3 regions of the Trichococcus shcherbakoviae genome follow, and region 3 is predicted to be linked to each of the others. Evidence: predicted binding sites of a transcription regulator. Region 3 holds the regulator's gene; each other region holds the start of a gene.
The links. The regulator Rex, encoded in region 3, represses fermentation and respiration genes when NADH is low (regulators of the CRP and FNR family bind a similar motif). The targets are predictions, from matches to a motif close to TTGTGAANTANTTCACAA.
Positions count from the first base shown of each region.

Region 1 (10,878 bases), 900 kb from region 3:
AGGTTGCCGCTGAGCCTTTCAGCATGTCCATGATCAGGACGATGATGCCGGCTTTTTTTCCTAATACGCGGAAGGTATTGGTAGTTCCGCTGTTTCCGCTGCCGTATTTGCGGATGTCTGTTTGATAAAAATATTTTCCGATCCAAATGCCTGACGGGATGGAACCCAAAAGATAGGCCAGGACGATGACGATTGCTGTCATTCTCACTTCACTCCTAAGTTGATGCTCAGTTAATATACAATTGCAGTTCATTTTACCATTTTATCCGCAGTTTTCCTATAGGAGGCAGAATTCCGTCTCATTTTTTATACTTTCCAAAGTGAAAGTTATACAGTATGATAGAATAGATGTTCGCTTAGAACAGATACGAAGGAGTTTTTTTATGGCACAAAATAAAGAGAATAAATACAATGATGATTCCATCCAGGTGTTGGAAGGACTTGAAGCAGTCAGAAAACGGCCCGGGATGTATATCGGTTCGACTGATGCTCGCGGATTGCATCATTTAGTATATGAGATAGTCGATAATGCGGTGGATGAGGCCTTGTCGGGTTATGCTGATAAGATCGACATCACGATTCATGAAGACCAGAGCATCAGCGTCAAAGACAACGGACGTGGCATGCCGACCGGTTTGCACGCTTCAGGAGTGCCCACCATCCAAGTCATTTTTACCGTGCTCCACGCTGGAGGGAAATTCGGCCAAGGCGGCTACAAAACTTCTGGAGGTCTTCACGGAGTAGGCGCGAGTGTCGTCAATGCCCTTTCCAAATGGCTGGAAGTCTCGGTCATCCGAGAGAGCACACTCTATACAATGAAATTTAAGGACGGCGGAAAACCCGCCAGCAAATTGACCAAAGCAAAAAGCACCACAAAAGGATCCGGCTCGTTGATTCATTTTTTACCTGACAAAGAAGTTTTCGGAACAGCGCAGCTTTCCTATGATGTTTTGGCGGAACGGTTCCGGGAATCAGCCTTTTTGTTGAAAGGCTTAACCATCACGCTGAATGATGAGCGGACTGAACAAAGCGATACTTTTTTCTTCGAAGAAGGGATCAAGGAATTCGTTGCTTACTTAAATGAAGAAAAGGATACGTTGCATGATATCGTGTATTTCAGCGGGGAGGCCGATGGGATCGAAATCGAATTCTCCTTCCAGTACAACGACGGCTATTCGGAGACGATCCTGTCCTTCGTCAACAACGTTCGGACGAAAGACGGCGGGACACATGAAACCGGTGCGAAGACCGCCATCACTAAAGCCTTCAATGAATACGCGAGAAAAATGAACCTGATCAAAGAAAAGGAAAAGAATCTCGAAGGCAGCGATGTCCGCGAGGGCCTTTCGGCAGTATTGTCCCTGCGTGTACCGGAGAACCTACTCCAATTTGAAGGCCAGACGAAAGAAAAATTGGGCACACCGCAAGCGCGGGCAGCCGTTGATAGTCTTATCAGCGAAAAGTTGAGCATTTACTTGACAGAAAATGGCGAAACAGCCCAAATGCTCGCCAGAAAATCCTTGAAAGCCAGAGAGGCCAGGAATGCAGCGCGTAAAGCCCGTGAAGAGACGCGTAATGGCAAAAAACGCCAAAAAAACGAATCGCTTTTGTCCGGCAAACTGACGCCTGCGCAAAGCAAAAACCCGAAAAAGAATGAACTGTATCTGGTCGAGGGTGATTCCGCCGGTGGATCCGCCAAACAAGGGCGCGACCGCAAGTTCCAGGCGATACTGCCGTTGCGTGGGAAAGTCATCAATACAGAACGGGCGAGTATGCAGGATATTTTGAAGAACGAGGAAATCAACACGATCATCTACACAGTCGGGGCAGGGGTCGGGGCGGATTTCGACATTAAGGATTGCAATTATGACAAAATCATCATCATGACCGATGCGGACACGGATGGTGCGCATATTCAGATCTTGTTGCTGACTTTCTTTTACCGTTACATGAAGCCATTGTTGGAAGCCGGAAAAATCTATCTGGCGCAGCCTCCCCTTTACAAAGTATCCAAGGGTTTCGGCAAGAACGAAAAAATCCAGTACGCATGGACCGAAAAGGAACTGCAGGAAAAAATCGACATCATCGGCAAGGGCTATATCCTGCAACGTTATAAAGGACTCGGGGAAATGAACGCGGATCAGCTGTGGGATACCACGATGGATCCTGAAACCAGGACGTTGATCCGGGTGCTGATCGATGACAAGGCCCAAGCGGAGCGCCGGGTCACGACACTGATGGGGAACAAAGTCGAACCGCGAAGAAAATGGATCGAGAAGCATGTCGAGTTTTCGATGTCCGACAATAAGAGCATTCTTGAGGAAGACATTGCACCGGCGTCCGATAGTGGGGAGGCGCATCTGCAGGAGAAAGTGAAGAAGGAATTTTCGGATCAGCAGACCGCTCGTGACATGGAGCAAATTTCGTTAGATTTTGAAAGTGGTGAACTATAGTGGATAATCTGGAAATTAAAGAGCTGATGCTTGAAAACGTAATGGGGGACCGCTTCGGGCGATACTCGAAGTACATCATCCAGGAGCGTGCTTTGCCTGATATCCGCGACGGACTGAAGCCTGTCCAAAGGCGGATCCTGTACGCGATGGATGTTGCCGGGAACACTTCGGACAAAGGCTTCCGCAAATCGGCAAAAACCGTCGGGAATGTAATCGGTAATTACCATCCGCATGGCGATTCCAGTGTCTATGAAGCGATGGTCCGGTTGAGCCAGGATTGGAAGATGCGGGAAGTATTGGTCGAAATGCACGGCAATAACGGGAGCATGGATGGGGACTCAGCCGCAGCGATGCGGTACACCGAGGCCCGATTGTCAAAAATTTCCGCTGAACTGTTGCGCGACATCGACAAGGAAACAGTTGACTTTGTGCTGAACTTCGATGACACAGACCAGGAACCGACCGTGTTGCCGGCTCGCTACCCGAATCTTCTGGTGAACGGCGCCACCGGCATTTCCGCCGGTTACGCGACCGATATCCCGCCGCATAATCTGGGTGAAGTCATCGATGCGACCTTGCATCTGATCGATCACCCTGAGGCGGAGCTCAAAGCACTCATGAAATATGTGAAAGGCCCCGATTTCCCAACCGGCGCGATCATACAGGGCTTGGATGGCCTGAAAGACGCTTACCGGACCGGCAAAGGTAAAGTTGTCGTTCGCTCGCGCACTTCCATAGAGAGCATCCGCGGAGGCAAACAGCAGATCGTCATTTCGGAAATACCTTATGACGTCAACAAAGCGACGCTTGTGAAGCGGATGGACGAAATCCGCATCAATCGCAAAATCGAAGGGATCGCCGAAGTGCGGGATGAATCGGACCGTACAGGGCTGCAGATCGTCGTCGAATTGAAAAAAGAAGCGAATGCAGAGGGGATCCTCAACTATCTGCTTAAAAATACGGATCTGCAAGTGAACTATAACTTCAATATGGTCGCGATCGACGAGCGCCGTCCGATGCAGGTCGGCTTGCACCAAATATTGAAAGCATATATCCGACACCAGAAAATCGTCATCACCCGCCGGACGAATTACAGCCTGAAGAAGGCCGAGACGCGGCTGCATATCGTGGATGCATTGATCCGAGTCATTTCGATTCTCGATGAAGTCATCCAGTTGATCCGTGAAAGTAAAGACAAAAAGGACTCAAAACAGAATCTGATGAAGCAGTATGCTTTTTCGGAACCGCAGGCGGAAGCCATTGTTTCTCTGCAGCTTTACCGGCTATCCAATACGGACATCACAGCCCTGCAGAATGAAAAGTTGGAGCTGAATGAGCAGATTGCAACCTACCACGAAATTCTGAAGCAGGAAAAAACATTGTACGCTGTGATGAAGACAGAACTTGCCTCAGTCAAAAAACAATACGCGAATCTTCGCCGGACTACGATCCAGCATGAAATCGAAGAAATCAAAATCGATACAGAAGTTCTCGTGCCTGTAGAGGAAGTCGTTGTCGTGATCACGAAAGAGGGCTACTACAAGCGCACCAGCCTGCGTTCTTTTGGAGCCTCGACAATCGCAGAAATCGGCTTGCGCGATGGGGATAAGCCACTTTTTGTCGGCAAAGCATCGACTCTGGATGCGATTGTGATGTTCACCAGCAAGGGTGACTACCTGCATTTCCCGGTACATGAGTTGCCGGAATTGAAATGGAAAGATACGGGGCATCATATTTCGCAGAACATTCCTTTCGCTCCGGAGGAAAAGATCATCAGCGTAGAGATTCTCCCGAACAACAGTGAACCGACCGGGACAATCCTTTTCGTGTCAAAAGAAGGCTACATCAAACAGACGTTGATGAGCGACTTCCGGACTTTCCGGGGCTACAGAAACAAGAAAGCAGTCGCCATGAAGCTGAAGAGCGAAACGGATTTGATTGTTTCCATCCAACGCTTGGAGGATCAACAAAACTATGATGTGCTCCTTGTGACGCATTTCGGATTCAGCCTGCGTTACGCCGTGAATGAGGTAGGCATCATCGGAACCCGTGCCAGCGGAGTCAAGTCCATTAACCTGAAGGACGGAGACGTTGTGGTCGGGGGTGCTGCCTTTAAAGAAGGGGATGAGGAATTCCCGGTCCTGGTGGTCACGCAAAGAGGGAACATCAAAAAATTCAAATCCGGAGAAGTCCCGATTTTGGGCCGCGCGAAACGGGGATTGATGCTTCTGAAGGAATTGAAGGCCAAGCCGCACCGCATCATCTTCATGGATTGCGATCTATCGTTGCCTAATCGTTATGCAATCCGCACCACAGCTGGTACCAGTATTGTGGCGGAAAGCAAAGAAATACCATTCAGTCCAAGGTATTCCAACGGCAGCTTCGCAATCAACGAGAAGACGGATGGTGAAGTATCGGACATCGAGAAAGAGTTTGATTTTTCACAAATTAGAATTTTCTAATTAACTGTTATAAACAAAAAGCCAAAACGGAAACTGTGTAATAATACAGTTTCCGTTTTTATTTGAAACAGTTTTTTTGACAAAATAAAGGTTTCACTAACTAAACGGAAGCGATATTCGATAATTTGATTTTATAAACGTTGTCGTATCAACGTTTATAAAATGTTTTCGAAAAGTTTACAAAAAGTTCAAAAAAAAGATTGATAGTTGTTGCACTTTCTTCTGTACGTGTTATAATATTCATGTAGAAACCTGTTACACATATCACAATGTGAAAGCACCTTATAGGAGGAATATATAATGGAACAATGGCAAGGGTTTAAAGGAAAGACTTGGAAAGAAGAAGTCGACGTAAGAGACTTCATCATCAACAACTTCTCTGAATACACAGGCGACGAAAGCTTCTTGGCTGGTCCTACTGAAACTACTACTCAATTATGGGATCAAGTTATGGATCTTACTAAGCAAGAAAGAGAAGCTGGCGGCGTATTGGACATGGATACAAAAGTTGTATCTTCCATCACATCCCATGCAGCAGGCTACCTGAACAAAGAAAAAGAGCAAATCGTTGGTTTCCAAACTGAAAAACCACTTAAACGCAGCTTGATGCCTTTCGGCGGTATCCGCATGAGCGAACAGGCTTGTGAAGAAGCAGGCTACAAAGTTGATCCAGAAGTTTCAATGATTTTCCGCGATTACAGAAAAACACATAACCAAGGCGTATTTGACGCTTACACTCCAGAAATGCGTGCAGCAAGAACAACCGGCGTCATCACTGGCTTACCTGATGCATACGGCCGCGGCCGCATCATCGGCGACTACCGTCGTGTAGCTTTATACGGTGTGGACTTCTTGATGCAAGACAAATTAAATGAATTCGCTAAAATCGGCGACGGCACGATGACTGAAGAAATCATCCGTTTGAGAGAAGAATTCAGCGAACAATACCGTGCTTTGAAAGAATTGAAAGAATTAGGAAACATCTACGGTTTCGATATTTCAAAACCAGCTACAAACGCTCAAGAAGCTTTCCAATGGTTATACTTCGGTTACTTGGCTGCTGTTAAACAACAAAATGGTGCAGCAATGTCATTAGGCCGTACTTCAACTTTCTTGGATATCTATATCCAACGCGATCTTGAAAACGGAACATTGACTGAAGAAACAGCACAAGAAATCGTTGACCACTTCGTAATGAAATTGCGTATGATCAAATTTGCACGTACGCCAGAATACCAAGAATTGTACTCAGGAGATCCACAATGGGTTACTGAATCAATCGCTGGTATGGCACATGATGGCCGCTCAATGGTCACAAAATCAAGCTTCCGTTTCTTGAACACATTGACAAACTTAGGAGCAGCTCCAGAACCTAACTTGACAGTTCTTTGGTCAACTAGATTGCCTGAAGGATTCAAGAAATACTGTGCTAAAATGTCCATCGAAACAAGCGCTATCCAATACGAAAATGATGACATGATGAGCCTTGAGTGGGGCGATGACTACGGAATCGCTTGCTGCGTATCCGCGATGAGAATCGGGAAACAAATGCAATTCTTCGGAGCTCGTGCTAACTTGGCTAAAACATTGCTTTATGCAATCAACGGCGGGATTGACGAAACGAAGAAAAAACAAGTAGGACCTAAATTGCAACCAATCACTTCAGAATACCTTGATTACGCTGAAGTTTCTGAAAAATTCGATGTAATGATGGACTGGATCGTAGCTTTGTATGTGAATACATTGAACGTTATCCACTACATGCATGACAAATATTCATACGAATCATTGGAAATGGCTTTGCATGATACAAACGTTGTCCGCACATTGGCAACTGGTGTGGCTGGATTCTCAGTTACAATCGATTCACTTTCAGCTATCAAATACGCTAAAGTTAAACCGATCCGCGACGAAAACGGCATTGCTGTTGACTTCGAAATCGAAGGCGACTTCCCTAAATATGGTAACAATGATGATCGTGCTGACCAAATCGGTATCGACTTGTTGAAACAATACATGGGCAAAGTTAAGAAACACCAAACATACCGCAACTCTATCCCTACAACTTCTGTCCTTACAATCACTTCAAACGTGGTTTACGGCAAGAAAACTGGTAGCACGCCAGACGGACGTAAAGCCGGCGAACCATTCGCACCTGGTGCTAACCCAATGCACGGAAGAGATACTCACGGCGCTTTGGCAAGTTTGTCTTCAGTAGCTAAGATCCCTTACAAATATTCATTGGATGGTATCTCAAATACATTCTCAATCATCCCTAAAGCTTTGGGACGTGAAGAAGAAGTTCAAAAAGATAATCTTTCATCAATGTTGGACGGATACATCGCTAAAGGCGGCCACCACTTGAACGTCAACGTATTCAACCGTGAAACATTGCTTGACGCTATGGATCACCCAGAAAACTACCCACAATTGACAATCCGTGTTTCCGGATACGCTGTTAACTTCATCAAGTTGACTCGCGAACAACAAATGGACGTTATCAACCGTACAATGCACGAAATGATGTAATTTGCTTCAACCTGCATACTAATCGTATAAATTTAAACGGATGGATCATTTGATTCATCCGTTTTCTATCAAAGGGAGCGAAAGTTCGCTCTTTTTGATAGGAAATATTCCTTACGCGATATACAATGAAGTTAAGAAATAAACGACAGAGGAGTTTTTGAAATGACTGAACCTTTAAAAGGATTTGTGCATTCAACAGAGAGTTTTGGTTCCGTTGATGGACCAGGAATCCGTTTTATTATATTTATGCAAGGCTGCCGCATGCGTTGCCAATTCTGCCATAACCCGGACACTTGGAACATCGGTGGCGGCAATGAGATGACAAGCGATGAATTGCTGAACATGGCCTTGCAATACAAGCCATTCTGGGGGCAAAAAGGCGGCATCACCGTCAGTGGCGGCGAACCGTTGCTGCAGATCGATTTTTTGATCGAATTGTTCACGAAAGCCAAAGCCCAGGGCGTGCATACGACTTTGGACACCTGCGGCCTGCCGTTCACTTATGACGAGCCTTTCTTCAGCCAATTCAACAAACTGTTGGCTGTGACAGATTTGATCCTGCTGGACATCAAGCACATCGACAGCCAGAAGCACAAAGAATTGACGATGTGGCCGAACGAAAGTATCATCGAATTGGCGAAATATTTGTCGGAAATCAATAAACCGATTTGGGTCCGTCATGTGCTGATCCCTGAGCGGACAGACTATGATGATTTCTTGATCCGTCTGGATGCTTTCCTGAAAACATTGAAAAACATTGTCAAAGTGGAAATTCTGCCTTACCATAAAATGGGCGTCTATAAGTGGCAAACATTAGGAATCCCTTATCAATTGGAGGGGATTGATCCTCCTACAGCCGAGCGCGTCGAAAATGCCAGAAAGCTGCTGCATACGGAAGACTACAAAGGTTATTTGGATCTATAAAATAATACTATTTTTCAAGGAAGAAAAGAGAATTGCCATTGCTCTTTTCTTCCTTTTTTATTATGATAAAATTAGAAAATGGAAGAGAGAGTGAATTGTATGAACAAACTGTTAGTTTTTGGGCACCAAAATCCGGATACGGATGCGATCACATCTGCAATCGCATACGCCTACTATTTGAATCAAAACGGAATCGAAGCGGAAGCTGTGGCGCTTGGCCTGCCGAGTGAAGAAACAGCCTATGCTCTGAATCAATTCAAAACAGAGGCTCCGCGCGTCATCGAGACTGCGGCAAACGAAACAGATACGGTTGCATTGGTCGACCATAATGAAGCCCAACAAAGCGTCAGCGACATCAAAGATGTTGAGGTATATGCCGTCGTGGATCACCACCGCATCGCGAACTTCGAAACGGCCAACCCGTTGTATTATCGTGCAGAGCCTGTTGGTTGCACAAACACGATCCTTTATAAAATGTACAAAGAAAAGAACATCGCGATTCCAGCCGATATCGCTGGCTTGATGCTTTCTGCAATCATTTCCGATACGTTATTGTTCAAATCTCCGACTTGCACGCCGGAAGATGAAGCAGCAGCAACAGCCTTGACTGAAATCGCCGGTGTTTCTTTGCAGGAGTATGGCCTGGCGATGCTGAAAGCCGGAACGAATTTGGACGACAAGTCGATCGCGGAATTGTTGACTTTAGATGCAAAATCATTCCCGATGGGCGATAAAAACGTGCGCATCGCACAAGTGAACACTGTAGACGTTCAGGATGTCCTGAACAGACAGGTTGAGCTTGTTGCCGCTATGGAAGCTGAAAACGACACTCAAAGGTATGATGTCTTCCTGTTGGTCATCACAAACATCATCGAAAGCGATTCAGCTTTGTTGGCTGTAGGTTCGCATTTGGACACTGTAGAGGCCGCATTCGGCATCTCATTGACTGACAACGTTGCCCTGCTGCCTGGCGTTGTTTCACGCAAAAAACAAGTAGTTCCGCCATTGACGGAAGCATTCTCTAAATAATCACTTAAAAAGGGCGGGGCTGCAACTCAGTTAATCTGATATGCAGCTCCGCTTTTTTCAAACAGTAAGCAAAGAAAGGGGTTGAGGACGTGAAAATTGGGGTGTTGTCGGACCTGCATATCGACTCGAATGCGAAAAGGCTGGCGCCTGGACAAACGTATGACCATCTCTTGGCGGAGTTGCTCTACAACCAAGAAATCGACTTGCTATTGTTGGCGGGGGACGTCTCTTCCGATTACCACGATACCTTTGCTTTCTTGGATCGCATGCGAGACCATAATGTTTCGAAAATCCAATTCGTACCCGGAAACCATGACTTTTGGTCCATACGCAACCATGAAGAGGATACCGACCGAATCTATCAGTTGTTCAAGGAGCGGGATGAGAATCTTGTCGGAAATCCATTTCTGATCGGGGATAAATGGGCAGTGGTGGGGAATCCGGGGTGGTATGATTATGGGTTCGCCAGTGACCGCTATACTATAGAAGAGTTTTCCAAGAAAAAGCTGAAAGTCGGCGGTTGGAATGACCGCCGGTATGTGCATTGGCAGAAAGATGATCGCGCGGTTGCAGCAGCCATGCAGGAGGAACTGGAAAGCGATCTGAAGGAAGTCAGCGACCGGAAAATCATCATGATGACACATGTTGTGACGCATCCGCAATTTGTAATCCCACTCCCGCACAAGGTATACGATTACTACAATGCTTTCCTCGGCAGCAAAAGCTATATGCAATTGTATGACCGCTACAAGATTACGCACAGCATCATGGGCCATGTTCACTTCCGGAAAATACTGCAGGAGAATGATACAACTTTCTATTGTGCCTGCCTCGGCAGTGCACGGCATTGGTATACGGAGGACCCGTACATCGAAATGGCCTATACTATGGAAGAAATCATGGTTGACGTGTAATTGGCAGCTTTCTCCTGCCTTTCTGGAGAGGGTTATTGCTTTCCTTTTGGCAAAAATAAGTTATGCTTATCTTGAAGGCAAGTACATTCAGATAAAGCAGCTTGGAGGTGGATTTCAATGAGAGCATTCGACTTGTCGGATAAAGGGGTATACACGCAGACGAAGGATTGGAAAGCGGCGGATTGGATTCATGTGGAGAATCCGAGCAACGAAGACGTTGAGGATATGGTAGCTCTTTTCGGCATCCCGAAGGACTATATTTTGGATTCGCTGGACGAATATGAGATTCCTCGGCAAGAGAAAGTTCAGAATGGTGCAGGGGAGGATATTAATCTTCTGATCGTCCTCTTCCCCAAAATGCGATCGGTACAGGAAAAATACACGGAGTACCATACGTATCCCTTGTCGATCATAAGAGTCAATGATACATTGATAACAGTCTGCAAAGAGACGCCTTCTTTTTTGACGCATATCATGAATAATGAGTCTTTCAAAAACGAGCCAGCAACAACCCAGCATCACATCATCTTATACATATTATGGGAATTGACAAGGAGTTTCATTCGT
Region 1 covers NZ_OY762653.1:55,482-66,359, forward strand. Annotated here, with positions in the region: gene plsY (glycerol-3-phosphate 1-O-acyltransferase PlsY) at 1-202, opposite strand, end outside; gene parE (DNA topoisomerase IV subunit B) at 384-2,453, shown strand; gene parC (DNA topoisomerase IV subunit A) at 2,450-4,915, shown strand; gene pflB (formate C-acetyltransferase) at 5,216-7,444, shown strand; gene pflA (pyruvate formate-lyase-activating protein) at 7,607-8,368, shown strand; gene ACKPBX_RS00270 (manganese-dependent inorganic pyrophosphatase) at 8,468-9,397, shown strand; gene ACKPBX_RS00275 (putative phosphoesterase) at 9,487-10,311, shown strand; gene ACKPBX_RS00280 (magnesium transporter CorA family protein) at 10,429-10,878, shown strand, end outside.
Region 1: pflB (formate C-acetyltransferase) is a predicted target of Rex. The motif match lies at 5,168-5,185, and genes of this name have one in related genera.

Region 2 (10,878 bases), 740 kb from region 3:
ACACCGATCATCGCGGGTGTCGCCATGAACGGGATAGAAGTGAAAGCCAAAGCAAAAGTAACGGTACGTGCCAACATTGAACGATTGGTCGGTGGTGCTGGCGAAGAAACGATCATCGCCCGTGTCGGCGAGGGGATCGTCACTACCGTCGGCTCTGCAAAGATGCACACTTCCGTACTGGAGAATCCGGACTCCATTTCCCAAACGATCCTGAAAAAAGGTCTGGACTCGGGTACCGCCTTTGAGATACTGTCCATCGATATCGCCGATGTTGACGTCGGCCGTAACGTGGGCGCAAAACTGCAGGCGGAGCAAGCGGAGGCAGACAAGCGTGTAGCCCAAGCAAAAGCGGAAGAACGCCGTGCTTTTGCGGTCGCAGAAGAACAGGAAATGATTGCTGAAGTGCAAAGGATGCGGGCGAAAGTGGTCGAAGCCGAAGCTGAGGTGCCGTTGGCGTTGGCTGAAGCACTGCGCAACGGAAACATAGGCGTGATGGATTATTATAAAATGAAAAATATTATAGCGGATACTGAAATGAGGAGCAGCATTTCAGAGTTTCCGGCAGATAGAAGCGAACCGGAATGACTAGCCTAACCTTTCTTTTACCGATCCTGTTGCCGATCCTATTCCTAGTGTTCTTTCTCTCTGTGCTCATCTCGATAGTCAAACGGATAAACCGGCTAGCTGAGAACGCCAGACTTCGAGCGGGTACATCCCAAGCAGCTGCCATGCAGCAGACAGTTCGCCAGTCGTTTGATGGTGCCGGAAATGAGAATGCGAAGCAACTGATCAAAAAACTGGCTACATTGAAGCCTGAGCAGGTCTATGGCTTTTTCCAGGAGCGTCTGCCCGAAAAATATCTGCGGGAAGTCAGCCGGATTTTGGCCAACCGAAATTGGCGAAGGGAAATCCTGATTTTCGTTAACCGCGAAAATCTGTGGCAGCTGCTGTTGCGGGCGAATACGCCAAAAACAGGCAGCGACCAAAATGACACGGAAACTGCGTATGAAACCGCTGAAGTACAAGAGTTTACGGATTATAATATGGACCCTGCCGTGGGGTTGGCTGATGACTTCACCGTCTTTTCTGAAGACAAGAAGGAATTGAAGACCGCTAAAAGAATGGAGAAATCCACCATTCAGAACAAGAAAAAATATTCCGGCAATCAAAAAGCATTGATGCGAGCCGTCATTGCCAAAGAAATACTCGATAGGCCGGACTTTGACCGCAAATAGGACATTGAAGGAGACAGATGGATGGCAAGAGAGATTGGATTGAACACTTTAGCGTACATGCATAGATTTGCGGACAGTAAAGTGGAACAAAAAGAAATATTGCAGGAAATCAAGGGAATGGGTTTCCCGATTGTGGAAGTCAGAAGAGAGTACATCCTGTCCGGCAAAACGGAAATGAAGGAAATAGCTCAGCGAGCCTCGGCGTCTGGCTTGAAGGTGTTCTATTCCGTCCCGACGGAACTCTTTACAGCAGGCGTGTTGAATGCACAAATGGGCAACTATTTTGAGGAGGCCTCGCTACTGGGCGCGGTCCAGCTGAAAGTGACGTTAGGGGAATTCCGAGGATTCACAGCCAAGCTGACTGAAGAAGTACGGCAATTGTTGACTGCCTATCCCATCCGTTTGACGATAGAGAATGATCAGAGCGCAGAGAAGGGCAGCCCGGCTGTCCTGATGGGTTTCATTGCTGAAGCCCGTAAAGCCTCATTGGACATCGGACTGACTTTTGACACGGGCAATTTCATTTACATCGACAGCGATCCTTTCGTTGCAGCTAAGGAAATGCGCGATGTCGTAAGCTACATCCATATCAAAAACGTTGCCGTTACGGAGAACGGAATTACGTTATCCGGCCTGGAATCCGGGTTGGTGGATATGCGCCGTCTTTTGTCGTTGTTCCCGGACTCAGTGCCGGCCAGCATCGAATATCCATGCGGAGTCGGCGATGAAGCGACAAAAACCATCATCGCTGATTACAAAAAGATCCGATCCTGGTGATCGGTCCTTTGCCGATATCATTACGAATCAGGAATGCAATCCTTATTATCGGGATTGCATTTTTTTAATAGCGAATACAAGAAAATAGTGTGCGACTGTGGTATACTGATTGCCGGATATCTATAAGAAAGAAGTGAATACATTGACTGAACCAGCGATTCGTTATCGCCTTATCAAAAAAGAAAAACACACAGGTGCTCGCTTGGGAGAGATTATCACCCCCCACGGCACTTTTCAGACACCCATGTTCATGCCGGTAGGGACTTTGGCAACCGTTAAGACCATGTCTCCTGAAGAATTGAAGACGATGGGCTCACAGATCATTCTGAGCAACACTTATCACTTGTGGCTTAGACCGGGCTCCGACTTGGTTGAAGAGGCAGGAGGCCTACATAAATTCATGAATTGGGACAGAGGGATTTTGACCGATTCAGGCGGCTTCCAGGTCTTCTCATTAAGCCAGAACAGACAGATCACCGAGGCTGGCGTACATTTCCGGAATCATCTGAACGGTTCGAAAATGTTCCTGTCACCGGAAAAAGCGATCCATATCGAAAATCAATTGGGTGCCGACATCATCATGAGTTTTGATGAATGCCCTCCTTATAGCGAAAGCTATGATTACATCAAAGCATCGGTCGAAAGAACGACAAGATGGGCAGAGCGTGGCCTTGAAGCCCACAAAAAGCCCAATCAACAAGGCTTGTTCGGTATCATCCAAGGAGCAGGCTACAAGGATTTAAGGCTGCAGAGCGCCAAAGAATTGATTTCCTTGGATTTTCCAGGCTATTCGATCGGTGGACTTTCGGTCGGTGAAACGAAAGAAGAGATGAATGGTGTGCTTGATTATCTGACGCCAGTCATGCCCGAGAACAAACCAAGGTATCTGATGGGCGTAGGGGCACCGGATTCCTTGATCGACGGAGTCATCCGCGGAATCGATATGTTCGACTGCGTCTTGCCTACCCGTATAGCGCGGAACGGCACTTGTATGACAAGCAGCGGTCGTTTGGTCATCAAAAATGCGAAATATGAACGGGATTTCCGTCCGTTGGATGAAAAATGCGATTGCTACACATGCAAAAATTATACACGTGCGTACATCCGTCATTTAATCAAAGCTGATGAAACATTTGGCTTGCGCTTGACTTCGTATCATAATCTCCATTTCTTGATAAACCTGATGAAAAATGTGCGCCAAGCCATCATGGATGACAATCTGTTGGAATTCAGGGAAGCATTCGTGGAAGAGTATGGCTTCAATGTTGAAAATCCGAAGAAGTTTTAGGTTTTGGGTAGTAGTCTATCTTAAAGTTTGGTAAAGTGGATTATAGATAAAAATAATACACAGATGGAGGAAAATGTATGGATACAGTAATCATGATTGCCTTTTATGGGGTGTTGTTCGGCGTAATGTATTTCATCCTGATCAGACCACAAAAGAAACAAGCGAAAAAAACGCAAGATATGCTGAGTCAAATCAAGCCAGGGGATAAAGTGGTGACCATCGGCGGCCTGCACGGAATTGTCGAAGAAGTCAATTCCGCTGATAACACAGTTGTATTGGATTGCGAAGGGATCTTCTTGACTTTTGAAAAACGCTCTATTTCACGTATTTCAAAGGTTGCCACAATCACAACTGATGATGCGATTGTCGAAGATTATTCAGCAACCGAATCAGAGCAAGAACAAGAGAACAAAAGCGAAGAGTAAAGCGATTTGATTCATCGGAAAGGAGGGACGGCGATTGTCGAATATATCAGAGAAACAATATGATCAATTGAAGCCTTGGTTCAAACTAAAAGCAACTGAGTTCAATCAACTGGGCTACGATAACATCCAAGTCGACGATATCTATCGCTATTTCAAGGAATTTTCTTGGAAGCATACTGTCCCTCCGCATTATTACCAACAGATCCGGGATATCATGAAGACGACGGTAAACCACTATTTCGACTTTGTTGCTTTGGAAGCGCAAGTCTACAAGGTCTCTTCATTGGATGAAATCAATTTTGATGACTTCCTGTAAATAGTTACACGCAAAAAGCGCAATACTTCAGAGTATTGCGCTTTTTTTGCAGCTGACTTTATGACATTCATTATTGATCTTGATTCATTGATAGAAGTTAAATACTAACGTACGATTTGGAAAAGCAAACATATTTTCGTATAATATCCTTGTGAGTCGATCGCTTTTTGATGACTCCACCGAAGCGGGACGATTTTAGCCCTGAAAATCAAGCGGAATTATTTTATCGCTTGAATATGAATCGCTAAATACAAAAAAAAGGGGGGTTCTACTATTAGTAAGCGGATTTATTCGGGTTGGTTGCCTCGAGATTGCAGATATCGACAGGACAGGGACGTTAAACGACCATGTATTTTTCCGTAATAAAAATAATTCCAAAAAAACTTTTTTCAGCATATATTCCGAACAATGATAATAATTTCACAATCAAAAGGTTGGGAAATAGAATGTTTCCATTAACTATTTGTGAAAACAAGTAGAGATAAAAACCTATTCTGAACACGCTTACAGGGCCTGTATGGAAAATAAGTGAAGAATATCACATTTATCCGCTTTACAAACGAAATCCCATGAAATATAATAAGCATGTGAAAAGGATAACATACATTTTTAGGAGGATCTCACATGAGTAAAGAAAAAGTAGTTTTAGAGGAGAAAAAACCCATGATGACTGCAAAAGAAGAAATCAGCAACTACACTGGAAAAGCCCAAAAAGCTTTGACTCTATTTGAAGATTATACCCAAGAACAAGTCGACCACATCGTCCACGAAATGGCATTAGCTGCAATGGAGCAACATATGCCACTTGCAAAAATGGCAGTTGAAGAAACAGGTCGAGGCGTTTATGAAGATAAATGTATCAAAAACATGTATGCCGCTGAAAACATTTGGCATTCAATCAGAAAAAATAAAACAGTCGGAATCATCGAAGACAATAAAGTTGATCAAATCATGAAGGTTGCCGCTCCTGTAGGCGTTGTTGCCGGTATCATCCCAACAACCAACCCAACTTCGACAACAATCTTCAAAGCAATGATCTGTATGAAAACAAGAAACCCGATCATCTTCTCTTTCCACCCAAGCGCAGAAAAATGTTCGGCTGCAACTGCAAAAGTTGTTTACGATGCTGCCATCAAAGCAGGCGCACCTGCTGACTGTATCCAATGGGTAGAAGGCGTATCAATGGAAAAAACAGCTGAATTGATCAACCATCCAGAAGTTGCTGTCGTATTGGCTACTGGTGGAGCTGCAATGGTTAAAGCTGCTTATTCTACTGGTAAACCAGCATTGGGAGTTGGTCCTGGTAACGTTCCGGCTTACATCGAAAAATCAGCAAACATCAAACGTGCTGTAAACGACATCATCGTTTCAAAAACGTTCGACAACGGTATGATCTGTGCTTCAGAACAAGCTGCAATCGTCGACAGCGAAATCTATGATGAAGTCAAAAAAGAATTCCAATTGCACAATGTATACTTCGCTAAACCTGAAGAAATTCAACAATTGGAAGACGTCGTGATGAATGATGCCAAAACTGGCGTGAGACCGAATGTTGTCGGCATGCACGCTCGTAAAATCGCTGAATTGGCTGGATTGAACGTTCCTGCAAACACTAAAATGTTGATCGCTGAATTACCGGGCGTCGGAGCAGAATACCCAATGTCAAGAGAAAAATTATCTCCAGTATTGGCTATGATGAAATCAGACAGCGCAGAGCATGGTTTCCAACTATGCAAACAAATGCTTGATTTGGGTGGCTTAGGTCACTCGGCTTCACTGCATACTCGCCGCAATGATTTGATTGAGCAATTCGGAAAAGAAATGAAAGCTTGCCGCGTTCTTATCAACTCTCCATCTTCTCAAGCTGGTATCGGTGACTTGTACAACAATAATATCGCTTCATTAACTTTGGGTTGCGGATCTTACGGCAGAAACTCAGTTTCTCATAACGTTTCTGCATTAGATTTATTGAACGTGAAAACTGTTGCTAAAAGGAGAAATAACATGCAGTGGATTAAATTGCCAGAGAAGGTTTACTTCGAAGAAAATTCAGTTAGATACTTACGTGACATGAAAGATGTCGAAAGAGTCTTCATCGTCTGCGACGACGGCATGGTCAAATTCGGCTATGTGGATGTAGTCATCGAACAATTGAAACAACGCAACAACAAAGTATCTTACGCAATCTTCTCAGATGTTGAACCTAACCCGACAACAAACACTGTAAACCGTGGTACTGAAAAAATGCGCGACTTCAAACCGGATACAATCATCGCAATCGGCGGAGGTTCTCCAATGGATGCTGCCAAAGCGATGTGGTTGTTCTATGAGCACCCAGAAAGCGACTTCTTCGGCGCTAAACAAAAATTCTTGGATATCCGCAAACGTACTTACAAGATCAAGGACATGGAAAAAGCGAAACTTGTCTGCATCCCTACTACATCAGGTACTGGTTCGGAAGTAACGCCATTCGCGGTTATCACAGACAGCGAAACACACATCAAGTACCCATTGGCTGATTACGCATTGACTCCGGATATTGCCATCGTGGATCCACAATTCGTATACAGTGTTCCTAAATCTGTAACTGCAGATACTGGTATGGACGTATTAACGCATGCCATCGAATCTTTTGTTTCCGTATTGGCAAACGACTACACTAAAGGTTTGAGCTTACAAGCCATCAAACTGGTATTCGAAAACCTTAGAAACTCATACAACTACGGCGATCAAGAGTCTCGCGAGAAAATGCACAATGCTTCTACTATGGCTGGTATGGCCTTCGCGAATGCGTTCCTGGGTATTTCCCACTCGATCGCACACAAAATCGGCGGACAATGGGATCTGATCCACGGCCGTACGAACGCTATCCTGTTACCGCATATCATCCGCTACAATGCAATCGATCCGCAAAAACATGCGTTGTGGGCTAAATACGAGTACTTCCGTGCAGACGAAGACTACGCTGAAATCGCTCGCTACCTAGGATTCAAAGGCAACACGACTGCTGAATTGGTCGAAGCTTTGGCTACTGAAATCACTAAATTAGGTCAAGATATTGGCATCAAGATGAACTTCCGCGATCAAGGCATCACTGATGAAATGCTTGAACGCGATGCAGACCGCTTGGCTGAATTGGCATTCGAAGATCAATGTACAACAGCTAACCCTAAACAACCATTAATCTCAGAATTGAAAGAAATCATCTACGCAGCCTACAAAGGTTAATAGTAGATAAGGAAAAGCCGGGACATGCTCCCGGCTTTTTTGTTGTTCGAAAATCATTTTAGGTTTATGCCAATTTGTCGCCAACCCTCTTTTCCCATTGCAGAAGTGGGTTATATAGTGACAGTGAACGGAATATTGTGGTTTTTAGGCTTGTAATCAAGTGGATTTGTCGTATAATATAAAATATAGTTTAGGTTAACCTAAAAGAGGAGGGAGCGCATGACGCCGCACAAAGAGGATTATCTGAAAGTAATCATGGAGTTGGGTGGAGACAAACAGCTTGTCAATAATAAGCAGATTGGGCAGGCTTTATCCGTATCCGCCGCTTCTGTAACCGAAATGTCCGTCAAGTTGCTTAAGGATGGCTTTATCAGCCATATCCCATACCAAGGAGTGCAGATTACCGACAAAGGTCAAGTGATTGCAAACAAGCTGATCCGCAAACATCGACTTTGGGAAGTATTCCTATCGGAAAAATTGGATTTCAACTGGGACGAAGTGCATGACGAGGCGGAATTGTTGGAGCATGTCTCATCGGATCGCTTGATCGATAGCTTGGATGCCTATTTAGGTTTTCCTAAGTATGATCCACATGGGGGCGTGATACCCGACAAAGAGGGTCGGATCGAAGTTTATGAGAGCAAACCTTTGATAGAGTTGGAAGTCGGCAGCCGCTTCATCATCAGGGAAGTTGATGACGATCAGGAATTTCTGGCGTATCTGCTCAACAAGGGCGTAAAGTTAAGCGTCCCTTATCTGTTGACAAATGTGGAGCCGTACGAAGGCCCATATACCTTTGAGGCCCAGAATCATCAGTCTTACCAAATCAGCTTCAAAGCGGCAAGTAAAATTCACGTTCAATGAATCAGTGCAAAGCAAGGAGAACAGTATGCAGATTGGGATCTTGACCTTTAAGGAACCCGAAAATGATAAAAGCAGAAAGATCATCCATGTGTATATGGATGCCTTCTACGCTTCAATCGAAGAAAGGGACCATCCGGAACATCGCGGCAAACCGATCGTCATTGCGAATCATCCGAGAGATACCGGTCGCAAAGGGGTCGTGACTACAGCCAATTATGCCGCCAGGAAATTCGGGATCCATTCGGCGATGAGTGCGCAAAAAGCATTTGAACTCTGCCCGGAAGCCATCTTCATTCCTCCGCGGATGAGCCATTACAAGATTGTTTCCCAACAGATCAGGGGAATATTCGCGCGCTACACCGATTTGATAGAACCTTTGTCTCTGGATGAAGCCTATCTCGATGTCACAAAGAACAAGCGGAATCTGTCCAGTGCGACAGTGATTGCCAGGAACATCCAAAGGGAAGTCTGGCAGGAAACGGGTCTGACTTGCTCGGCAGGTGTTTCCTACAATAAATTCATCGCTAAAATTGCTTCCGACTTCCGGAAACCGGCTGGCATGACTGTGATCACGCCAAATGATGCAGCCCGCTTTCTGCGCGAACTGCCTATCGAAAAGTTTTATGGCGTCGGCAAGAAGACAGTCGAAAAGATGAAACTGTTGGGCATCCATTCCGGAGACGATCTCTATCTTTTTGATCAATCTGAATTGCTTTCACAATTCGGGAAGCACGGATATATCCTCTATCAACGGGTCAGAGGCATCGATAACCGACCTGTGGAGCCTGAACGGGAAAGGAAATCGATCGGGAAAGAACACACCTTTACCCTGTTTTTGACTGATGAGGAACAGGTCAGGTTGGAACTGAAACAAATCGCTCTGGCTGTCCAAGTAGCGCTGCATAACAACAAATTGCACGGGCGGTCGATTGTGTTGAAGATCCGCTACGCTGATTTCGATACGATAACCAGAAGGAAAACCCGTATCGATCATTTTTCCCAAGCGGAGGATATTTTCCGTCATGCCTGGGAACTGTGGTTGGACCACGGTACGATAGAACGGCACGTGCGTTTATTGGGGATAACCGTAACCCAGCTCGACCCGATCCACTACGAGAACATTCAATTGCCATTATGGGACACGACGCATCTGTAACAGAAATCATTCATCATTTCATCACAAAGGGGAGATAAAAATCATGTTAGAGTCATTCGGTCAATTAAATCCAATTATGCAAGCGTTCATAGCGGGATTATTCACTTGGGGTTGTACCATCGTAGGTGCCTCATTTGTGTTTTTCTTCAAATCGGTCAACCGCAAAGTCCTTGACGTCATGAGCGGCTTTGCTGCCGGGGTCATGATAGCCGCATCGTTCTGGTCATTGTTGGCTCCATCCATTTCCCATGCCGAAGAGAGCGGCTACGGTGGCTTGTCATGGGTTCCGGCGGCGATCGGTTTTTTGCTGGGTGGCGTGTTCCTGCGCATGACGGATAGAATCGTCCCCCATCTGCACTTGGGTGAACCGATGGAACACCGGGAAGGTCCGCAGACCCAAGCTTCCCGCAATCTGTTGTTGTTCCTTGCGATCACGATCCATAACATTCCTGAAGGCTTGGCAGTCGGAGTCGGTTTTGGAGCGGTCGCAGCCGGCATATCCGAAGATAATACACTATTGAGTGCCATTGGTTTGGCAATCGGTATCGGCATCCAGAACATACCTGAAGGATCGGCCTTGTCAATGCCGATCCGGGCTGATGGAAACAGCAGGATGAAGGCCTTCAATTACGGCCAGCTTTCTGCCATCGTTGAGCCGATTGCGGCAGTCATCGGGGCAGCTGCCGTCATATCGATGAGCGCGATTTTGCCATACGCACTCGCGTTCGCTGCCGGTGCGATGATCTTTGTTGTTGTCGAGGAACTGATACCGGAGTCGCAAACGAACGGAAACAGCGATATTGCCACGATGGGACTTATGGTCGGCTTCACAGTCATGATGATCCTTGACGTCGCTTTAGGATGATGAATAATCCGTAAAAAGGCCTTCCGCACAGAAGGCCTTTTTATGTGTGCATAACAAAATAATATCGTTCATTTCAGTTGTACTAATAATCTGTTTCATGATACGATGAACACTGAATAACACAGTTTTTTGTCACAGAGAAAGGTGAGGAACCGCATGAGGATATCTTTTCACGGGCAATACTGCTTATGCGTTGGAGCAGCGGGACCGTACTGCAGTTCCAATCCACTACAACACGTTTCCGTTGATCAACCAGGATCCGAATGATTTTCTGTACCCACTGGATGATGGCATCTGACTCATCATGCAACCTGGAGATTTCATTTCATTACAATAGAGAAAGCAAGGGAGTACACTATGGCAACGAAACACGAGCAAATCATTCAATATATCGAAACGCTGCCGGTCGGGGAAAAGCTTTCCGTCCGTACGATAGCCAAGAATTTGAACATGTCTGAAGGGACGGCTTACCGCGCCATCAAGGATGCCGAAAATATCGGATTGGTTTCAACCATCGAGCGTGTAGGCACCATTCGGATCGAACGCAAGTCGAAAGAGAACATCGAAACGCTGACTTTTGGCCAGATCTGCAAAATCATCGATGGGGATATTTTGGGCGGCAAGAAAGGCTTGGACAAGACCTTGAGCAAATTCATCATCGGCGCGATGCAACGCGAAGCGATGGAGCGATACATATCACCCGGGTCACTTATGATCGTCGGTA
Region 2 covers NZ_OY762653.1:2,820,928-2,831,805, forward strand. Annotated here, with positions in the region: gene floA (flotillin-like protein FloA) at 1-585, shown strand, start outside; gene ACKPBX_RS13355 (hypothetical protein) at 582-1,235, shown strand; gene ACKPBX_RS13360 (sugar phosphate isomerase/epimerase family protein) at 1,257-2,012, shown strand; gene tgt (tRNA guanosine(34) transglycosylase Tgt) at 2,155-3,300, shown strand; gene yajC (preprotein translocase subunit YajC) at 3,378-3,725, shown strand; gene ACKPBX_RS13375 (post-transcriptional regulator) at 3,760-4,041, shown strand; gene adhE (bifunctional acetaldehyde-CoA/alcohol dehydrogenase) at 4,666-7,269, shown strand; gene ACKPBX_RS13385 (metal-dependent transcriptional regulator) at 7,489-8,133, shown strand; gene dinB (DNA polymerase IV) at 8,159-9,289, shown strand; gene ACKPBX_RS13395 (ZIP family metal transporter) at 9,333-10,154, shown strand; gene ACKPBX_RS13400 (DRTGG domain-containing protein) at 10,512-10,878, shown strand, end outside.
Region 2: adhE (bifunctional acetaldehyde-CoA/alcohol dehydrogenase) is a predicted target of Rex. The motif match lies at 4,450-4,467, and genes of this name have one in related genera.

Region 3 (10,878 bases):
GGTAAAAATGAGGGCTGCATTTGATTTTCTGTGGATGATTTTGACGACTTCAATGGTTACTTTTGATTATTCAGTGGATGCCCTGCTGCGGTCGGATATGTTTTTCCTGAATCTATAGGCCAAAAACAGCGAGCGTACGTAAAGATCAATCCCAATCGAAATCCAAACGCCGGCAATTCCCCAACCCAACACTCTTCCCAAAAGGATCACACCGATTATGCGCAAACACCACATCCCAAAAGCTGTACTGTACAATGGCGATTTTGTATCGCCCATACCTTGCAGGGAGCCTGTCGTGATTAGGCTGATCGCAAGTCCTGGTTGGTTGAATGCATCTATTCTCAGTGCTGTCACGATTTGATCGATTGCCTCAGCGTCCGAGGTGAACAGTTCGGCAAAATAAGGAGAACCCACAAACAGAATGATCCCCAAGAAACTCATGATGAGTACGCCAAATGCTGCCGATAGGATGGCGACACGTTTTGCCTCCTTGAAATCCAATGCACCTGTACTGTTCCCGACGAGAGTGGTGGCAGCAGTGGCCAACCCGTACGCCGGCATATACACAAAGCTTTCGATATTTCCCGCGATAGAATGCGCCGCAAAAGTTTTTGCGCCGATTGCAACGATCAATCCAAAATAGACTACTTGCCCCACCCGCATGACCAACCTTTCAAGCGCTGCTGGAATTGAAAGCCTCACTAATGGCGCATAATCACTTTTTACAAAAATGGATTTCAGCTCGAATGAAACAGGGGATTTCTTTATCTGTTTGTACAACAGCAGGCATCCCAACATCCTTGCAACCGTTGTGCCTATCGCAGTCCCGACAACGCCAAGCGCCGGAATCGGGCCGATACCAAAAATCAGAATGTAGTCCAACCCCACATTCAAAACGTTTACGATTACACTGACCTGCATGGGGGACTTTGTATTTCCGGCTGCCCGCAGAATGCTTCCAAAAATGGTCATGACCGCCAAAAAGACTGAATTGCCACCCACAATGTAGAAAAATGCAGTGGAATAAGCCATCACTTGATCATCTGCACCCATCAGACCCAAAAGTGGTTTTCCAAAAGCGAGCGTCAGTAACCCAAACAGCAAACCGATGATCACTGTGGAAAATGTTGACTGTTCTGCAATTCGGACAGCACCTTCCCTATCCTTCGCCCCTAGTTTTTGGGCTATCAGGGAAGACGTTCCGACCCCTAATGCTATGAATATCGCCAAATACACATTCAGGATCGTATTGGCAACGCCTACTGCCGTAACGGCCATAAGCCCGATTTTGGCTATCAGCAGCGTATCAACGAAGCCTACCAGCGTCTGCAGCAGGTTTTCGATAGTTGCAGGAATTGCCAAATTCAGAATTTTCTTTCCAGTGCTTTCTTCCATATTATCACCTAATTCATTTTATTGTACTGCGAAATCACTTTTTGCAGTTTCTTCATTTCTTCATCCAAGTCAGCACCTTCACTGACATGCATCAGAGCATGCTCTGTTTGGGCCTCCAAAAGGATATGACTGATTTTCTGGATGGCTGATCGAGTCGAATTCAATTGGATGATGACATCAGCATATTCTTTTTCTTCGAGGATCATTTTTTTGATTCCCGCTACTTGTCCTTCGATCCGATTCAAACGTTTAACGAGACTATCCGTTCTGTGTTCCTGTGAATGAGACATAAAATTGCACCTCTTGTTTATATAGGATATGCCCCCATAGGGCATGTAAAATTATATAAAAAAATTCATCAGGAGTCAACACCACTTCGGCAGCAGTTGGATTTGAAAAAAAATCAAACAAAAAAGGACCGGATAACCATTTCTGGCCATTCGGTCCTTTTGTTTGTGGAGCTTAGTGCTTCCATATCCTTTATAGAACGGTTCTGAATCCTTAACAGATGGTGCATCAGTAGTCTTGGTACTAAAAAGGCTAAAGACCTCAAACGTCGCACTGTGACGTTTGAGTGCCTAACGCTGTTCATGCCCACTCAGCCAAAACCGGGCTGTTTGGTCCTGAACCTCGTTAGTGCTCAAACTCTGAGCTCAGGATTCATCACACACTGTTTTAGTTGAACTCTGAATCCCAGAAATCTCCGCCTAAGCTGAAATACCCACCTCGACCAAACCCGGGTCGTGGTGGGTATTTCCTCTTAGTGCTCGATTTCTAGAGCGGGATTCATCGTATCCTGATTACATCATGCCCATGCCTGGGTCCATTGATGGGGGTGTTGCTGGTGCTGGATGGTCGGCTACGATTGCTTCTGTCGATAGGATCAAGGCAGCAACGCTGGCTGCATTTTGCAAAGCGGAACGTGTCACTTTTGTAGGATCGACGATTCCTGCTTCGATCATGTTTACCCATTCATCGGTTGCGGCGTTATAACCCATGCCAACTTCAAGGCCCTTGATCTTATCGGCTACAACGGAGCCTTCTTTTCCTGCATTTTCAGCGATTTGTCTCACTGGCTCTTCTAACGATCGTGCCACGATGCGTGCACCTGTCGCTTCGTCGCCAGTCAGTTCCAATGCTTCGACGCATTTTTGAACGTTGATCAAGGCTGTACCCCCACCGGATACGATACCTTCTTCAACAGCAGCACGCGTTGCGTTCAAAGCATCTTCGATACGCAGTTTGCGTTCTCTCAATTCAGTTTCTGTAGCCGCTCCGACTTTGATGACACCGACGCCACCGGATAATTTCGCAAGGCGTTCCTGCAATTTCTCACGGTCAAACTCTGAAGTTGTTTCTGCTGATTGCGCACGGATGACCGCTACACGTTGTTCGATGGCTGCTTTTTCACCAGCTCCTTCAACGATTGTTGTGGAGTCTTTGGTTACGACAACTTTGCCTGCACGACCCAAATGTTCTACGGAAGCATCCTTCAATTCCAAGCCTAAGTCTTCAGCGATGACTGTACCGCCTGTCAGGATTGCGATGTCCTGCAGCATTTCTTTACGGCGGTCACCGAAACCAGGTGCTTTGACTGCCGCTACATTGAATGTTCCGCGCAATTTGTTCAATACTAATGTAGGCAACGCTTCGCCGTCAACATCATCAGCAACGATCAACAATGGGCGACCTTGTTGCAGGATTTGTTCCAATAAAGGCAAGATGTCTTGGATATTGGACAATTTACGATCCGTGATCAGGATATAAGGTGCTTCCAATTCTGCTTCCATTTTGTCGTTGTTGGTGACCATGTATTGCGATAGGTAACCGCGGTCGAATTGCATCCCTTCAACAACATCCAACTCGGTTTCGATCCCTTTTGATTCTTCGATCGTGATGACTCCGTCGTTGCCGACTTTCTCCATCGCTTCCGCAATCAATTCGCCGATTTCTTTCGATCCGGACGATACAGCAGCTACCTGTGCGATCGACTCTTTTGAATTTACGGTTTGGGAAATTTCTGCCAAGCCTTTTACGGCTGCTTGAGTAGCCAATTCGATACCGCGACGGATACCTACCGGATTTGCGCCTGCTGTAACGTTCTTCAAACCTTCACGAACGATCGCTTGTGTCAAAACAGTGGCAGTCGTTGTACCATCACCAGCAATGTCGTTTGTTTTGGAAGCAACTTCGGAAACCAATTTCGCTCCCATATTTTCGAAACGGTCTTCCAATTCGATTTCTTTGGCGATTGTCACGCCGTCATTCGTGATCAATGGAGAACCGTACGCTTTTTCTAAAACAACGTTGCGGCCTTTAGGTCCTAATGTCACTTTTACGGTATCTGCTAAGATATCCACACCACGAAGCATTGCTGCTCTTGCGTCTTCTGAAAATTTAATGTCTTTTGCCATTTATCGATTCACCTCATGAATTTTATTTTTAGTCCAGGATTGCTACGATGTCGCTTTCTTTGATCACTAAGTATTCTGTGCCTGCATATTTGACTTCTGTGCCTGCATACTTTTCGAAAAGGACAGTATCCCCCGCCTTTACGGTCATTTCGATGGTTACGCCGTTATCCGTCACGCGGCCTGCTCCTACAGCAATAACGGTACCGGTTTGGGATTTTTCTTTAGCGGACGACGGTAAAACGATGCCGCCTACAGATTTTTCCTCTTCTTTGGCAACTTCTACAATAACACGGTTTCCTAATGGTTTTAACAAGATGATCCCTCCAAAAATAAGTTCATTTTAGCACTCATCAACTCAGAGTGCTAAGTTACATTTCTATATTAATCAATCTCCAATTAATTTGCAAGAGGGAAGCCGATTTTTTCTGATTCTATTTTTTTACGCTATTATGCTATACTGTTTATCAAGCGTAAGACGTCAGTTCTCTCAGAAAGGTACTATTATATGAATAAAAAAATACGTTCCAGGTCAACGTTAGCCATACAGATCATTCTCATCTATCTCGCTTCTCAGCTTCTGCCGGTCGTTATACTTTTTTTCATTCCGGAAGCGGATCGTATCGCAGCGGCTATGAATCTCTCGCTATTCTTCGCTTTCCTAGGGACTGTCCTTATGGTAGCATGGAATAGCAGAAAAAAATGGACACCACAAAACAGCCTTACAGAGCAACCAGCCGCCCCAATCGGAAAAACGCTCGCAATCGGAATCTTTGGCTTCTTGGGAGCTATCCTGATTCAGATCGTCGCGATGAACGTGGAGTATCTTTTGTTCAAGATGCCCGTAATTTCCGAAAATACGGAAGTATTGCTGGACTTGACAAACCGCTATCCATTCTTTATTTTTAACATTATCATCTTTGCACCTGTGATGGAGGAATTTGTATTCCGTAAAGCGATTGTCACACATCTGGTTGATGCAATCGGGATCGTCGGCGCAGCCACTATCAGTGCTTTGCTTTTTGCGATTGCGCATAATGATGGGCACTATTTGGTTTATGGCTCTCTGGGACTATGGTTTTCTTTCCTTTATTACAGAACAAGAAACATAGCCACTCCGATGATTGCGCATGCGTTGATGAATGCCGTATCCGCTTTGCCGATTCTCTCCCAACTCATTTCGTAAGGCACGTGAAGTCCGCTATTTAGGAAAAAGAAAGGAATAACATGACTTTAAAAAATCTATTAATTCAAGTAATCATCCGTTTTGTTTTCGCAATCCTCTTCATTTCGCTGGCAGTCGACGCAGTGAATACTGCAGGGTGGGGATTCATGGCCATCATAAGCGTGCTGTTCGCAACAAGTGATGTTGTGAAAGGCGTACGCATGTTCAACGCCTACTTGAAAATCAAAGACAGCATCGATAAAAACTAGGAAAAAAAAGAAGAGGCCGTCTCATTTTATTTTGAGACTTAGACCCCTTCTTTTTTTATTTTCTTATCATCAGCTGCCGACTTTGCTCAGCCGATATCATTGTCCAAGAAATAGATCAACGTCTGCAATTCATTCGTCAAGTCCACATTTTGAACGCGGACATTATCCGGAACGGAAAGACGAATCGGGGTAAAGTTCATGATGCCGCGAACGCCCGCTTCGGTCAATCGATTAGTGGCATCCTGCGCCACTTCTTGGGGAACTGTCAAAATGGCTACATCAATCTGTTGGATGCGCAATTGCTCAACCATATCCGTCATCGGGTAAACCGGCACACCGCTAAGGATTTTGCCGACGATGCCTTCATTGACATCAAATGCGGCACTGATGCGCACATTATTACTGACATGGAAGTTGTAGTTCAACAAGGCATGTCCCAAATTACCCACACCTATCAAAGCCACATTCGTCAGACGGTCCTGGTTCAAGGTTTTGCTGAAGAAATCCAACAAGTACTCGACATCATAACCGTACCCTCTTTTACCCAGCGCGCCAAAATATGAGAAATCCCTACGGATAGTAGCACTGTCCACTTTTACTGCTTCGCTCAATTCAGTGGATGAAACACGTTTTTTACCGGCGTTATGCAAAAAGCGCAAATAGCGGTGGTAAATCGGCAACCTCCTTGCCGTGGCTTTTGGAATATCATTCGTCGACATTTTTTCTCCTCTTCTTTCCTCGTTCATTTCGTACCTCATATTGTTTGTCAGAATGCACAAACTTTAAAAAGTATGTTCACATACTTAAGCTTTCATTTCATATTGACTATTATATCATCTGATTGTGAAAAATCTACTAATTTGTTCGAAACCGGACTTGATTGTGAAGCCTTTTTTGAACAATATGTGAAATACAATACTAATTGTAAGCGGGGTCATCAATAAATTTCACATGCACAAATACGTGAATATAGCAATAACTCTGCTTGTCCCTATCGAATCAGTGTTTGCTGTGATAAAATGAAAAGGATAAATGCCAGCATTTGCTTAGAAAGAGGACACTACATATGATTTTACTACAAGGACAAAATTTGGCGCGCCTTTTTGGGGCGAGCGTCTTATTCGATAATATTCAAATTACAGTCCAGGACCATTCGCGTATCGCTCTCGTCGGCCGAAACGGAGCAGGGAAATCAACCCTGCTGAAGATCTTGGCAGGCATCGAAACGACGGACGCCGGTTCTGTTTCCAAGAGCAAGGAAGTTACGATCGGCTACTTGGATCAGCATAGCGCGGTCGATTCCTCGAATACGATTTGGCAAGAAATGTTGACCATTTTCGCGCCGCTTATCCGATTAACCAAAGAGGCTGAGCAAGCCGCTTTCGCTTTGGGGGATCCGGACCTGCTCGAGGATGAAGAAGCCTATCAAAAAGCTTTGGAACGCTATGACCATCTTCAGCACACCCTGCATGAAAAGAACGCTTACGGCTATGAATCAGAGATCCGTTCGGTGTTGCACGGATTCCAGTTCTACGAAGAAGATTACGATCGCCCGATTTCCCAATTGTCCGGCGGCCAGAAAACAAGGCTCGCCTTGGCCAAAATCCTGCTTGAAAAGAACGACCTGCTCATTTTGGATGAGCCCACCAACCATCTGGACATCGACACGTTGGCTTGGCTTGAAAATTATCTGATTGGTTACAACGGCTCGCTCTTGATCGTTTCCCATGACCGGTATTTTCTGGATAAAGTCGCCACTGAAGTCTATGAAATCAGCCGCCACAAGATCCAGCACTACAAAGGCAACTACTCCTATTATCTGACCGAGAAAGCCGCCCGCTTGGAGCAGGAAGTGAAGGCTTACGAGAAGCAACAGGATGAAATCTCCAAATTGGAAGATTACGTCGCCCGTAACCTGGCGCGCGCTTCCACTACCAAGATGGCACAAAGCCGCCGCAAACGTCTTGAGAAAATGGACCGGATGGACAAACCGAAAGGTGATGAACGTTCCGCCCGCTTCTCCTTCGAGATTGCAAAAGAGAGCGGAAACGTCGTCTTGACCCTTGAAAACGGGGCTGTCGGCTATGCCGATACGGTCTTGGCTGACCCGATCAATCTTGATATCCGCAAACAACAAGCGATCGCAATCGTCGGGCCGAATGGGATTGGCAAGTCCACTTTGCTGAAGTCGATCATTTCCGAGATTCCGCTTTTGAAAGGCAGAGTCCAGCTCGGCGCCAACGTGGATCTCGGTTATTATGACCAAGAATTAGGCAACCTTTCCAAAAATAAGAGCGTTCTCGCCGAAATCTGGGATCTTCATCCTACGCTGAATGAAAAAGATGTGCGCAGTATTCTGGGGAGCTTCCTGTTCTCCGGTGCCGATGTCGAAAAAACGATTCCGGCATTGAGCGGTGGCGAGAAGGCAAGACTTTCACTCTGCAAGCTGGCATTGGATCAAAAGAACTTCCTCGTCCTCGATGAACCCACAAACCATTTGGACATCGACAGTAAGGAAGTGCTTGAAAATGCCTTGATCGATTATGATGGCACCCTGCTTTTCGTTTCCCACGACCGCTATTTCATCAACCGGATTGCGACAAGCATTGCCGAACTCTCCGCTGAGGGCAGCAAATTGTACCTCGGGGACTATGATTACTATATTGAAAAGAAACAGCAGGAAGCGGCTCTTGCAGCTCTGCAGCAGGCCGAAAACGCCACGGAAACAAACACTGCCGTTGAGCCTCTTTCGAAAGCCAAAGGGGATTATGTTTCTTCCAAGGAAAAGCTGAAATTGGAAAGAAAACTGGCCCGGCAAGTGGAGGCTTTGGAGGATGAATTGGCGACCGTCGAGGGGGCCATCGCTGCCATCGAACTGCAATTGACCGAGCCGGAAGTCTACGGTGATCACGAAAAAGTCCAACATTTCAACCAGCAATTGCTTGCCCTACAGGCACGGCAGGATGAACTGATGCAGGATTGGGAAGAACAGACAATGGCGCTCGAGGAACTGAGTGAATAATGAAGCGGATAACCGTTTTGGCTCACGCGCTTTCGGTTTCAGTTGAGGGATGCCGGAACTTTTGTTAAGATGCACTGGAACAAGTACGCATAATATGGAGGTTAGCATATGTTAGAAGCCGTTTTATTTGATATGGATGGTGTCATCATCGATACGGAACCATTCTTTTTGCGATCAGAGAGTATGTTATTGAAGGAATTTGGAGTGGACACCGAGTTGGAGTACCATTTCCGCTATCAGGGAACAACGCATGAGTATATGTGGGAAACAATGAAAAATGAATTCGATCTGGATGCCCCAGTCGGAGAATTGGTGGAGCGAGCGAACGTCATCCGAAACCGCCTGATGGAAGAAGATGGCCTGCAACCGATCCCTGGTGTGATCTCATTCATTGCGCGTCTGCATGAAGCAGGTGTCCCATTGGCAATCGCCTCTTCCTCTCCGTTGACAGATATCCATAAGGCTGTAAAAGCATTGGACATCGAAAAATATTTCAGCTATTTCGTTTCGGGAGAGAGCGTTGCGCACTCCAAGCCTGCGCCGGATATTTTCCTGAATGCTGCCGAAAACCTGAAAGCCAATCCGGAAAACTGCGTCGTCATAGAGGACTCCCGAAACGGGGTTGCCTCTGCACATGCGGCAGGCTGCAAATGCATCGGTTTCCGCAATCTTGAGTTCCCTCCGCAGGATCTATCCTTGGCGACCGTCATCGTCACCGATTTTTCGGATCTCGATGCTGATTACTGTAGAACGCTGGTCGATTAATAAGCACAAAAAAGAGAACGCTGGTCGACATAATCGGCCAGCGTTCTCTTTTTTCTTATTCTCCCAACACCAATCCGGGATGTGCATTCAGATTGTATCCGGCAAAATGTTTTTGTCGGTATTCGGTGTAGGCCGCAGCCCCGATCATCGCCGCATTGTCCCCGCAAAGCGACAATGGTGGAATGACGACTTCGACTTCCGGAAGCTCTAATGCCATTTTTGCGGACAAAGCCTCACGTAAGCCTCTGTTGGCGGCGACTCCGCCAGCCAGCAGCAGCTGCTTGATGTTCTTTTCCTTGGCCGCACGCAACGTCTTATGTACCAAAACCTCCACGACACTCGCCTGAAAACTGGCGGCCAAGTCGTAAGGATTGATGTCATCCCCTTTTTGGCGCGCATTATGGACAGTATTGATGACGGAACTTTTCAATCCGCTGAAGCTGAAATCATAATTGTCCTCTTTGATCATAGCGCGCGGAAAATGCATCGTTTCTTTACCTTCATGAGCCATTTCATCCATTTTTTTCCCGCCTGGATACGGCAAGCCCAAAATGCGGCCGATTTTGTCGTAAGCCTCTCCCGCAGCATCATCCCGCGTTTCGCCGATGATGTCGAAAGAGCCGTCCTTTTCCATATACACCAATTCCGTATGCCCTCCGCTGACAACCAAAGACAACAACGGGTAGCGCATCGGCGTCACCAACTGGTTCGCATAAATATGGCCGGCCATATGATTGACCGGAATGAGCGGTTTCTGATGCGCAAAAGCCAACGCCTTCGCTGCACTGACGCCGATCAGCAACGAGCCGACCAACCCTGGACCATGCGTTACCGCAATCGCATCGATTGCATCGAAAGTGACCTGGGCCTCATGCAATGCCGCTTCAACGATTTGGGTGATCTGCTCGACATGATGACGGCTCGCCACTTCCGGCACGACCCCGCCAAAGCGCATATGGCTTTTGATCTGGGAAGCGACAACATTCGAAAGGACCGTATTTCCGTTTTTCACCACAGCTACACTTGTTTCATCGCAACTGCTCTCAATCGCGAGTATGGTCACATCTGTTTCCGTCATCAGTCTTCCGCCTCCTCTTTATTTTCCGATGTCAGCGCCAATTCCATGATGTAGGCATCCTCGATCGGATTCTGATAATACTCTTTTCTTCGGTATATTTCTGTGAAACCTATTTTTTTGTACAGGTTGTAGGCAGCTTCGTTGGAGACACGGACTTCAAGCCAAAGCCGTTCCATCCCCTGCGTTTGCAGCAAGACGATCATCTCCTGCAACAATTTTGTTCCGATGCCTTTTCCTTGCTGATTAGGTGCTACCGCAAAATTATTGACCGATGCCTCATCCACAACCGCCATGCAACAAATATAGCCCACCAGCTTGTTTTCTTCCATGCAGCCTGTGTAAAGGGAATGATTATCCTTCAGTTCAGACAGGAACGAAGAAGCTTTCCAACTGGAATGCCCCTCATTGGCCAGCAATGTAAGTTCGTACAAATCCTGTGCATGTTGCTCCAACTTGCCTGCGTCCGCCTTCAGGTCGCAGATTTCAAACGTGCGTTGCATGAACATCTTCCTTTACTTCCGATTGTTTTCCCGCTAACGGCCATACCATCTCCAAAGCGTCTTCGCCATCACCGTGGTAATAATGCTGCTTGACACGCTCAGGCAGAAAACCCATTTTCGCGTACAAAGCCTTCGCCCGATGGTTTGACATCCTCACTTCCAGACTGATGCTGGTGGCGCCTTTTTCGTCTGCAAAGCTTCTCAGTACCCGCAACAACAAAGTAGCCGCACCTATCTGCTGAAATTCGGGCACTACCGCCAAATTCGTGATAT
Region 3 covers NZ_OY762653.1:2,083,594-2,094,471, reverse strand. Annotated here, with positions in the region: gene ACKPBX_RS10045 (MATE family efflux transporter) at 67-1,395, opposite strand; gene ACKPBX_RS10040 (metal-sensitive transcriptional regulator) at 1,404-1,685, opposite strand; gene groL (chaperonin GroEL) at 2,196-3,809, opposite strand; gene groES (co-chaperone GroES) at 3,838-4,122, opposite strand; gene ACKPBX_RS10025 (CPBP family intramembrane glutamic endopeptidase) at 4,483-4,992, shown strand; gene ACKPBX_RS10020 (DUF4305 domain-containing protein) at 5,034-5,240, shown strand; gene ACKPBX_RS10015 (redox-sensing transcriptional repressor Rex) at 5,327-5,959, opposite strand; gene ACKPBX_RS10010 (ABC-F family ATP-binding cassette domain-containing protein) at 6,307-8,262, shown strand; gene ACKPBX_RS10005 (HAD family hydrolase) at 8,371-9,027, shown strand; gene tsaD (tRNA (adenosine(37)-N6)-threonylcarbamoyltransferase complex transferase subunit TsaD) at 9,083-10,105, opposite strand; gene rimI (ribosomal protein S18-alanine N-acetyltransferase) at 10,105-10,605, opposite strand; gene rimI (ribosomal protein S18-alanine N-acetyltransferase) at 10,589-10,878, opposite strand, start outside.